Regions from separate parts of the Arthrobacter ginsengisoli genome, predicted to be linked through region 1. Evidence: predicted binding sites of a transcription regulator. Region 1 holds the regulator's gene; each other region holds the start of a gene.

Region 1 (3,274 bases):
TCACGATGGTCTGGCTGGCCTCGCCGGCCTCGTAGACGGCTTCCACCACGTCCAGGCCCAGCCCGGTGCCGGTGGGGTTGTTCGGGGAGCAGAGGAAGACGATGTTCGGCTGGAGTTCGCGGACCTGGCGGGCCGCCGACTCGGCGCTCAGCCCGTAGCCGTCGGCGCGGACGCCCGCGAGGTACCCGGTGTCCGTGCCGGCAGCCAGCAGCGGGTACATCGAGTAGGTGGGAGGGAAGCCCAGGGCGGTGCGGCCCGGGCCGCCGAACGCCTGAAGGATCTGCTGGAGAACCTCGTTGGAGCCGTTCGCGGCCCAGATGTTGTCGGCACCCAGTCCGTGCCCGAGGTATTCGGCCAGGGCTGCACGCAGTTCCGTGAATTCGCGGTCCGGGTAGCGGTTCAGGCCGACCGCGGCAATCGTAACGGCCTCGGTGATGGCGGCCCGAACGTCCGCCGGGACGCCGTGGGTGTTCTCGTTGACGTTGAGCAGGATGGGCACGTCCAGCTGCGGCGCGCCGTAGGGCGTCAGGCCGCGCAGGTTTGTCCGGAGGGGAAGTCGGTTCAGGCGCTCTAGCTGGTCAGTCACTGCACCAGTTTAAGTGAGATCGCGGCGGGGGCTGAAACTGTGACGGATCAACGGAGCTACTTGGACGGAATGAAGAGCGCCTGGCCCGGCACGACCCGGGCAGCCTCCAGGTTGTTCAGCTGGACGATGTCGGCGACGACATCGCGGGGATCCCGCTCCGGGGCGACGGCCTCGGCGATGGCCCAGAGGGACTCACCGGGCTGCACCGTCACGGTCACCGTGGGGGTCAGGGAGAGATCAGCGGCGGACTCCGCGGCTTTGGCCGGGGCGTTGAGGAAGCCGCTGAGGGACAGAACGAGCGCGGCCAGCAGGATCAGCGGCACCCCGATGAAGACAATGCGTCCCCGCCGGGTTAGCCTCAGCGGCGCCTGCCTGGCCCGTGGTCCGCGGCCGGCCACGGTGCGCCGGTCTCCCGGCGCACCGCCCCCGGGGCGGCCGTAGTTGCCGAATGCGTCGCGGCCGAAAGTATCGTGAAACACGCTTGATGCTGACATGAACTTAGCCCTCCTGGACCATACTGTGCCGCCCGGCATACTCCACATATGCGCCGCCAACCGGCCTGACCTTCGAACAAAGAACCGAACGTTGTGCTGCGTCCATGCCGTGTTTCACTAGAACACATATTCGAACGCTGCCTGATCTGTTTTAGCACTTATTGACGAACATTGTCGAGACTCGCTAGAACAAATGTTTGAAAAAGCCGTGCGGCTGGCCTACGTTTGAGTCAAAGAACAACCACTTCTGCAGTTGATCAGCAGGGTCTGACATTTCAGGCCGGAAGTTCCCGGCAGCCGCAGCCACGGCGGCCGGGCGGAACGGAAAGGCGTTGGCGAACATGGCAGCACAAGCCACCGGCGGCAGGGCCACCCAGCGGAACACGCAGGCAGCCCGGCCGCCCAAGAGCCTCACGGTCCGGCAGAAGAAGATTCTGGAAACCATCCAGCGCTCCGTGACGGACAACGGCTACCCGCCGTCCATGCGCGAGATCGGTGACACGGTCGGCCTCGCCAGCCTCTCCAGCGTCACCCACCAGCTCTCACAGCTGGAGAAGCTGGGCTATCTGCGCCGCGACCCCAAGCGCCCCCGCGCCATGGAAGTGCTGATGCCCCTGACCCTCGATGAGGGAACCACAAAGAATTCCGGAGTCGGGAAGTCCAGCGGCCTGCGCACGGTCGGCGGTTTGTCGGTGTCGGAGCTGGCCAGTGCCACCGATACGGCCATGGTGCCGCTGGTGGGCCGCATCGCCGCCGGCGGGCCGATCCTGGCGGACCAGGTCGTCGAGGACGTTATGCCGCTGCCGCGCCAGCTCGTGGGCCACGGCGAGCTCTTTATGCTCAAAGTCGCGGGCGATTCGATGATCGACGCCGCCATCTGCGACGGCGACTGGGTGGTGGTCCGCCGGCAGGGTGACGCCGTCAACGGTGACATTGTCGCCGCCCTGCTGGACGACGAGGCAACGGTCAAGACGTTCCGCCAGCGCGACGGCCACACCTGGCTGCTGCCGCAGAACACCCAATACGAGCCCATTCTCGGTGATCACGCCGTCATCATGGGCAAGGTCGTCTCGGTCCTGCGCTCCCTCTAGGAGCCCGGCGGACCCGCACGCCCGGTCGTTGCGGAGGGCCCCGCCTCACATGGCGGGGCTCTTCGCGTTTTCTGCGGCTGCGGCTAGGCGGCCGGCTGCCCGGATTCCTTCGCAAGCCGCTCCAGGGCCGCGACGGCAATCGCGGGGTCGGTGGTGGGCCAGAACGGCGGCAGGGCGGCACGAAGGAATCCCCCGTAGCGTTCGGTGGAAAGCCGCGAGTCGAGCACGGCCACGACTCCCCGGTCCGTCGTCGTGCGGATCAGCCGGCCGGCCCCCTGGGCCAGGCGGATGGCGGCATGGGTCGCGGAAACGCTCATGAAGCCGTTGCCGCCGGCCTGGGCCACCGCGCGGGACCTGGCCGTCATGAGGGGATCGTCGGGCCGCGGGAACGGAATCCGGTCGATCACCACAAGCCGGCAGGAGGTCCCGGGCACATCGACGCCCTGCCACAGCGACATGGTGCCGAACAGGCAGGTGTCCGGTTCGTCGGCGAACTGCTTCACGAGCGCGGTCATGGTCGAATCGCCCTGGCAGAGGATGCCCATGTCCAGCCGCGGGCGCATGGCCTCGGCGGCGTCCTCGGCCGCGCGGCGGGAGGAGAACAGGCACAGGGCGCCGCCGCCGGAGGCACGGATCAGCTTCTCGAGTTCGTCGAGGGCTTCCGGGGACGCGCCGCGGCCGGGCTTGGGCAGGTGTTTGGCGACATAGAGGATGCCCTGTTTTGGGTATTCGAACGGCGAGCCGACGTCGACGCCGGTCCAGCTGGGGGCCCCCGGCCCGACCAGTCCAAGGCCGCCAGCGGCCGGTTCGAAGGCTGACCCGATCGCCAGCGTTGCCGAGGTCAGGATGACGGTGTGGTCCGCGAAGAGCCCCTCGCGCAGCCTCCCGGCCACGCTGAGCGGTGCGATGTTGATCAGCGCCGGGGCGGACTCGTCCGGCTGGGCGTACCCCTGCTGCGGGTCAAAGGTGCTGTTGCGGGAAAACCAGACCACCTCGCGGTTCTCGCGGGCGGCAAGCAGCCGTTCGCAGAGCTCCAGGATCACCATCAGCCGGGAGCGGGCGAGCTGGCGGCCGCCGTCGGCTGTGTTGGCGCTGTCCCCCTT
Region 2 (3,274 bases), on a different contig from region 1:
CGCTGCCCGGACTCCCATGTCCAGGATCATCCGGGAAACCTCGGCCACGGTCAGGAAGTACGCGGCGAAACCCAGGCTGTCGATGATCCGCAGTTCGTGTTCCAGCCGCGAGCGCAGCTCCTCCGCGGGCCTGCCGGTGATCCCGGGGAACCGCCTGCTGATGCCCGCCTCGCAGCGCTGGGTGAGCTCCACGAGGGGGTCCCCGGCGATTCCGATCACCGCGGCTTCCGGCACCACGGGCTGCTTCCATCCCATGTCCGTCACCGGATCCATCCGGCAACGGTCCGCGAGCGCCTCGGTCTGCGCCATCAGGCTCTTGAGGTCCGCGGCGCCATACCCGGCGGCGTGCATGATCTCCTTGCCCAGCCGGTGCATCTGCGCCGCGGATTTCAGCCAGGCCTGCCCGTTTGGCTGCAGCAGCGGGGCAGCGGAAAGTTCGGGCAGCGATTTCAATGTGCGGGCGGAGTCCAGCACATCGGCGGTGGCCGCTCCGTCCTCGGCGACATACCGCACTGCATTGCTGAGCACGGCGGGTACCCCGTGCTCGGCGGCGAGCTTGAGCATCCGCACCGCGTGGGCGGTGCTGAGCGGTTCGCCGGGCGGGCTGAGCTGGCTGACCACCTCGGCGGCGATGGTTCCGGGCGGCATGGCATCGAGCCAGCGTTTGAACAGGGTGCGGGGGCGCAGGTACCGCCTGCCTCCCATCATACGTCCGACGTCGGAGTCCGGGCCGATCAACACGGTCAGCACCGGCTTGAGGGTTTCCGGGTGCAGGGTGCGGGAAGCCAGTTCGGCCCGGGTCACGGCGGCGGGCACCGCTCCCCCGGCTTTGCCCGTGGTGCGGGCATGAGCATCGGAGATCAGCCGGCACAGCGCACGGTACCCGGCGCCGTTGTTGTGCCCGTGGGCCAGCACGACGACGCGTCCCCCAAGCTGGGTGCGGAGGTCGCCGTCGTCGTCAAAGACGGCAAGGTCCACTCCGACGACCGGGTCCAGCCCGGCTGCCATGCAGGCCAACAGGTGCTTGACCGTCCCGTAGAGACCGTCGCGGTCCGTGCAGGCGAGCGCCGTCGCCCCGTCCGCTGCTGCGGCGGCCGCCAGTTCATCCGGCCAGGAGACCCCGTAGTGGGCACTGAAGGCGGTGGAGACGTGGAGATGGGTGAAGCTCATGCTGATTCGGGCTTCCGGACTGGAAGCAGCGCGTCGTGGATCCGCAGCAGTCGCCAGCGTCCGCTGCCGGCATGCCGGGCGAGGTCAAGGGTGAGGCTTTCAGTCTCGGGGGCATCTGCCCGGCGGACCTGGACCCGCCAGATCTCATGGTCCACGAGCCCCGGTCCGCTGCCCAAAGGTGCCCGCTGTTCTTCCGCCCACCATTGGCGCCGCTCGTACCAGCGGACCGGTTCGGCGCAGACGGTATAGCGGCGGCCCGCCCAGACGAGTTCCTGGGGCTGGCCGGAGGGCGTGGAGACGACGTCAACCGACTCGCTGAACATGCCCATCGCGCCTCCCGGACTTCACCCTTTGAACTAACCAAGCAGTACTATTCGAATATATCTTCGAATAATTCCAGTCTACGACGGTGCCGGGGCAAAACCTAGATCGGGGGTGGACGGACGCAGACGCAGGTAGCAGGATTGAGCCATGAGCTCCCATAACGCACTCCTGAAGCACGTAAGCATCGCCGCCGAGGACACGTCCTTGGTGGCGAAGTTCGATATAGACGGAAATATCCCCGGCCAGGGCGCCTACGTGGTGGGGCTCCTGGCCTCAACTCCGGACCATTCCCACCAGCGACGAATGGGGATCGAGTTCATGAACGGGGAGGCCGTGTCCTTCTACTGCTTCAGCCACGACGGGACGGAGGAGAACTTTGACCTCAAGGGCGTGGAGCACTCCGGCAACACCATCACCGGGCACTTTCCGCTCAGCACGATCATGGGCCTGGCCAAGGGCCACCTCATGACGGCGTTCAGCGACTGTGACGGGCGCGATTACCAGGCGAATGTCCCGGTGGAGGAAGCCCTCTAGGCACCGGGACTAGGAGCTGGCTTTGTAGACTTCCAGTTCGAGCGTGATGAACGCGTCGATCATTGCCCGGTAGGTCTTCTCGACGAGGTCGACGTCGATGTCTTTCTGCTCCGCCGTGGCGCGGACGTGTTCAATGACCCGCTCCACGCGCCCGGGGGCCCGCACCTCTGCGCTGTCGGCCTTGAGGGTACCGGCGATCCGGATCAACCGCTCGCGGCGGCCAATCAGCGACACAATCTGCTCATCCACCTCGTCGACGGCCACCCGCACGGCGGCGAGCTGGTCCCGGTCGGCCTTGGCAGCTTTTTCGTCTTGGTGATTTGTGGACATGTGCATGACAGTATCGAAAGATGCAGCCACGAGTCGATCTAATTTCACTGGGTGTCCGCAGTGTTGACGCCTCCCGCAGTTTCTATGTGGATGGCCTGGGCTGGCCCGTCCACCGGGAAGTCCGGGGCGAGGTCCTCTTCATCCAGGCAAATCACGGGCTCATCCTCTCGCTCTGGGACGCAGGGCGGATGCAGGCCGAAGCGGCCACTGATCCCCCGGCCGGCATTCCCTGCATCACCCTGAGCCACAACCTGGCCAGCGGGGCGGAAGTGGACCGGGTGATGGCTGAGGCGCAGACGGCCGGAGCAGAAATCATCGCAGCGCCGATGACCCAGTCCTGGGGCGGTTACACCGGGTACTTCGCCGACCCTGACGGCTACCGCTGGGAGGTCGCGTTCAATCCCGGCTGGGCGGTCGACGGCGGCGGAAATGTGACGCTCTGACGACGCGGGAACGAGATACCCGCCGATGACGAACCGGGGCAGTGGATATCGGACGTCCAGTCACAACCAGCAGAGGCCCCGGCCCTGGACGTGAACAAAGCTGCGCGCCGCACGCGTGAGGCCGTCAGGGAAGCCAAGGCCGCGGTACTGGCGGTCCTCATCGGCGAGCGCCTGAGCATCCGGCACGGCGGCTATTGACGATGTCTTGACGATGTCGTCGCCACACTGAACCGGGCTATCAAGCCAGCGGAAATCCTCGAATCAATCTATGGTTCTCCGCGCCTTGCCTGTGACAGCGCCGGGGGCCTGATCGCCCTCCTGGCGGTCCAACGGCTGGTTGTGGAGGGTGCTGGCCTCAGGGGGCTCCTGCTGGTTTGTCCCAATGCCGATCTGATGCTGTCGCAGCCAGGCGTGCGTCGCCAGCGGCGTTGAAGGCCGCGAACAATCTCCTGCGGCAGTTTTGGAACCGTCAT
Region 3 (3,274 bases), on a different contig from region 1:
GTTTCGATCAGGCGCCGGTTGTCCCGCTGATGCAGGCCGATGGAGGGCTCGTCGAGGACGTAGAGCACGCCCACGAGGCCGGACCCGATCTGGGTGGCCAGCCGGATGCGCTGGGCTTCGCCGCCGGACAGGGTGCCGGAGGGACGTTCCAGGTTCAGGTACTCCAGGCCGACGTCGAGCAGGAAGGTCAGCCGGGCCTGGATCTCAATGAGGACCTGGTGGGCGATCTGGGCTTCGCGGCCGCTGAGCACGAGGTTGTCCAGGAAGTGGGCGCATTCGCGCATCGGCATGGCGGCGACTTCGGCGATCGATTTGCCGTTGATCAGGACCGAAAGCGACGCCGGGTTCAAGCGTGCGCCGTTGCAGGCCGGGCACGGAATCTGCCGCATGTACTCCTCGTAGCGGTCGCGGGCCGAGTCCGAGTCCGTTTCCAGGTGTTTGCGGTGGACGTACTGGATGACACCCTCGAAGCCGGTGCTGTACTTGCGTTCCCGGCCGAAGCGGTTGCGGTACTGCACCACGACCTTGTGGTCCTTGCCGTGCAGCACGGTCTGGCGGGTGTCCTTGGAGAGTTTGTCCCACGGGGTCGTCATCGAGAACCCGAGTTCCTTGGCGAGCCCGTCGAGCAGCCGGTTCCAGTACTCCGTCGTCGCGGTGCCGAGGGACCAGGGCGCGATGGCTCCCTCCGAGAGGGACAGTTCCCCGTTCGGAATGATGAGTTCCTCGTCGACTTCAAGCTTCGTGCCGATCCCGCTGCACGCAGAGCAGGCGCCGAACGGGTTGTTGAAGGAGAAGGACCGCGGTTCGATCTCGTCGATCGCGAGCGGGTGCTCGTTGGGGCAGGCGAGGTGCTCGGAGAACGCCCTGACCCGTTCCGGGTCGTCGGCGTCGAGGTCGACGAATTCGGCGAGAATCCGTCCCTCGGCGAGGCCGAGCGCGGTTTCCACCGAGTCGGTGAGGCGCTGGCTGATGCCTTCCTTGACCACGAGGCGGTCCACGACCACTTCGATGGTGTGCTTGAACTGCTTGCCCAGCTTGGGCGGATCGTTGAGCTGGATCAGCTTGTCATCGACCCGCGCCCGCGAGTAGCCCTTGGCGGTGAGTTCCTTGAACAGCTCAACGAATTCGCCTTTGCGGCCGCGGACCACCGGGGCGAGGACCTGGAAACGGGTGCCCTCCGGGAGCTCGAGCAGCTGGTCGACGATCTGTTGCGGCGTCTGCTTCGCGACGGGCTCCCCGCAGATGGGGCAGTGCGGGCGGCCGACACGGGCCCAGAGGAGCCGCATGTAGTCGTAGATCTCGGTGATGGTGCCCACGGTTGAGCGCGGGTTCTTGCTGGTGGACTTCTGGTCGATGGACACCGCGGGCGAGAGCCCCTCGATGAAGTCGACGTCGGGCTTGTCCACCTGGCCCAGGAATTGCCGGGCGTAGGCGGAGAGGGATTCGACGTAGCGGCGCTGGCCCTCGGCGAAGATCGTGTCGAATGCCAGCGAGGACTTGCCCGAGCCGGAGAGCCCGGTGAAGACGATCATGGAGTCGCGTGGCAGGTCCAGGTCCACGTTGCGCAGGTTGTGCTCGCGGGCGCCCTTGACGACGAGCCGGGACATGTCCGGGCGTTTCGGTGCGGGGCGGGAGTCTTCCCTGCGGCCCGGTTTTGCGGAGCCCATCGGAATGATGTCGGACTGGGAATCGAGGGCTGGATCTTCAGCTACGGCTTTAGGCACGCTACCAATGCTAATCGAAAACTTCTTCGAATTTCTATTCCCGGCTGTGTCCCGGGCCGGGGGAACCCGCACGGTGTGCTATCACGCGTGCTGGCAGGGGGCTACTCCTGGTCGTAGGCGGCGGCGAGCAGCTGCACCGCCTCGGCGAAACTGGCGCCCCGCGCCTTCGCCGCCGCGGCGAACTCGGCGGCCGCAGCGGACAGGGAGCTCCAGGCCTCGTCGCGGGCGCACACCACCGTGCCGTTCCGGCCCCGGGTCACGACGACGCCGGCCGCCTCCAGTTCCTTGTAGGCGCGGGCCACCGTATGCGGCGCGACGCCCAGCTCACCGGCGAGGCTCCGTACGGCCGGTAGCTTGGTCCCGGGCGCCAGGGTGCCATTGTCAGCCCGCGCAATGATGTTGAGGCGGAGCTGTTCAAACAGGGGGACGGAGCTGCCCGGATTGGGCCGCCAGGCGCCGGGGAACGGCGTGGTTGTTGTTTCCGTCGGGGTCACTGTCCGGGCTCCTGGGCGCGCCTGGTCTGTTCGCGGCGGGCGAACTGCGCCTCGTAGAGTTTCCGGTACAGCCCACCCGCCGCCATCAACTGTTGATGGCTGCCCTGTTCAACGATCCGTCCTTGGTCCATGACCAGAATTAGATCAGCGTCCCGGACCGTGGACAAGCGGTGGGCAATGACGAAGCTGGTGTGTCCCTGCCGCAGCCGCTGCATGGCCAGCCGGATCTGCGCTTCGGTGCGGCTGTCCACGGAGCTCGTGGCCTCGTCGAGGACCAGGATGTTGCGCCCGGCCAGTTGTGCCCTGGCGATCGAGATGAGCTGGCGCTGGCCGCGGCTCAGCGAATCGCCGTCGTTGCCGAGCATCGTGCCGTAGCCGCCGGGCAGGGCCCGGACGAACTGGTCCACATGGCTGGCCCGCGCAGCGGCCGCGATCTCGGCGTCGCTGGCTCCGGGGCGGCCGTACTCGATGTTGTCCCGGATACTGCCGGTGAACAGCCAGGCATCCTGCAGCACCGCGCCGAAATTGGCCCGGAGTTCATCCCGGGTCAGCGCCGCGATGTCCTTGCCGTCGACGGTGATCCGGCCGGAATCCAGTTCATAGAAGCGCATCAGGAGGTTCACCATGGTGGTCTTGCCGGCTCCGGTCTGTCCCACGATCGCCACGGTCTGCCCCGGTTCAACGACAAAGGAAAGATCCTGGACCACGGGCGAGCCCGGGTGGTAGCCGAAGGTGACGTGCTCGAAAGTGACCCGGCCGGCGGCGTCGGAAATGGTTTTGCCGGCGCCGGAATCTCCCGCGGTGGCCGGCGCGGGATCCCGCACTGGATCCCGGGCCGGTTCCGTCGGGATCTCTGCCGCGTCCAGCAGCTCAAACACCCGCCGCGCCGATGCGAGGCAGGACTGCACGAGGGTCAGCATGCCGCCAATCTGCCCCATCGGCTGGCTGAAGAGCCGGCTGAACTGGATGAAGGCCTGGAGTCCGCCGATGGTCATGGCGCCGGCGAGTACCTGCAGCGCACCGACCACGGCAACGGCGATGTAGTTGAGGTTGGAC

The links. Region 1 encodes LexA, which represses DNA repair genes until DNA is damaged. Its sites were predicted from a motif close to TCGAACANNTGTTCGA; they were not measured.
Region 2: J2X01_RS01175 (DUF6504 family protein) is a predicted target of LexA. The motif match lies at 1,545-1,560, and genes of this name have one in related genera.
Region 3: uvrA (excinuclease ABC subunit UvrA) is a predicted target of LexA. The motif match lies at 1,739-1,754, and genes of this name have one in related genera.

The regions. Positions count from the first base shown of each region.
Region 1 is NZ_JAVDVQ010000002.1:402,721-405,994, reverse strand. It holds gene J2X01_RS03990 (histidinol-phosphate transaminase) at 1-586, opposite strand, end outside; gene J2X01_RS03985 (LysM peptidoglycan-binding domain-containing protein) at 643-1,080, opposite strand; gene lexA (transcriptional repressor LexA) at 1,422-2,171, shown strand; gene J2X01_RS03975 (ATP-dependent DNA helicase) at 2,255-3,274, opposite strand, start outside.
Region 2 is NZ_JAVDVQ010000001.1:255,995-259,268, forward strand. It holds gene J2X01_RS01170 (DNA polymerase III subunit alpha) at 1-1,170, opposite strand, end outside; gene J2X01_RS01175 (DUF6504 family protein) at 1,167-1,499, opposite strand; gene J2X01_RS01180 (hypothetical protein) at 1,642-2,028, shown strand; gene J2X01_RS01185 (chorismate mutase) at 2,038-2,364, opposite strand; gene J2X01_RS01190 (VOC family protein) at 2,379-2,801, shown strand.
Region 3 is NZ_JAVDVQ010000007.1:183,254-186,527, reverse strand. It holds gene uvrA (excinuclease ABC subunit UvrA) at 1-1,667, opposite strand, end outside; gene J2X01_RS10690 (GntR family transcriptional regulator) at 1,826-2,218, opposite strand; gene J2X01_RS10685 (ABC transporter ATP-binding protein) at 2,215-3,274, opposite strand, start outside.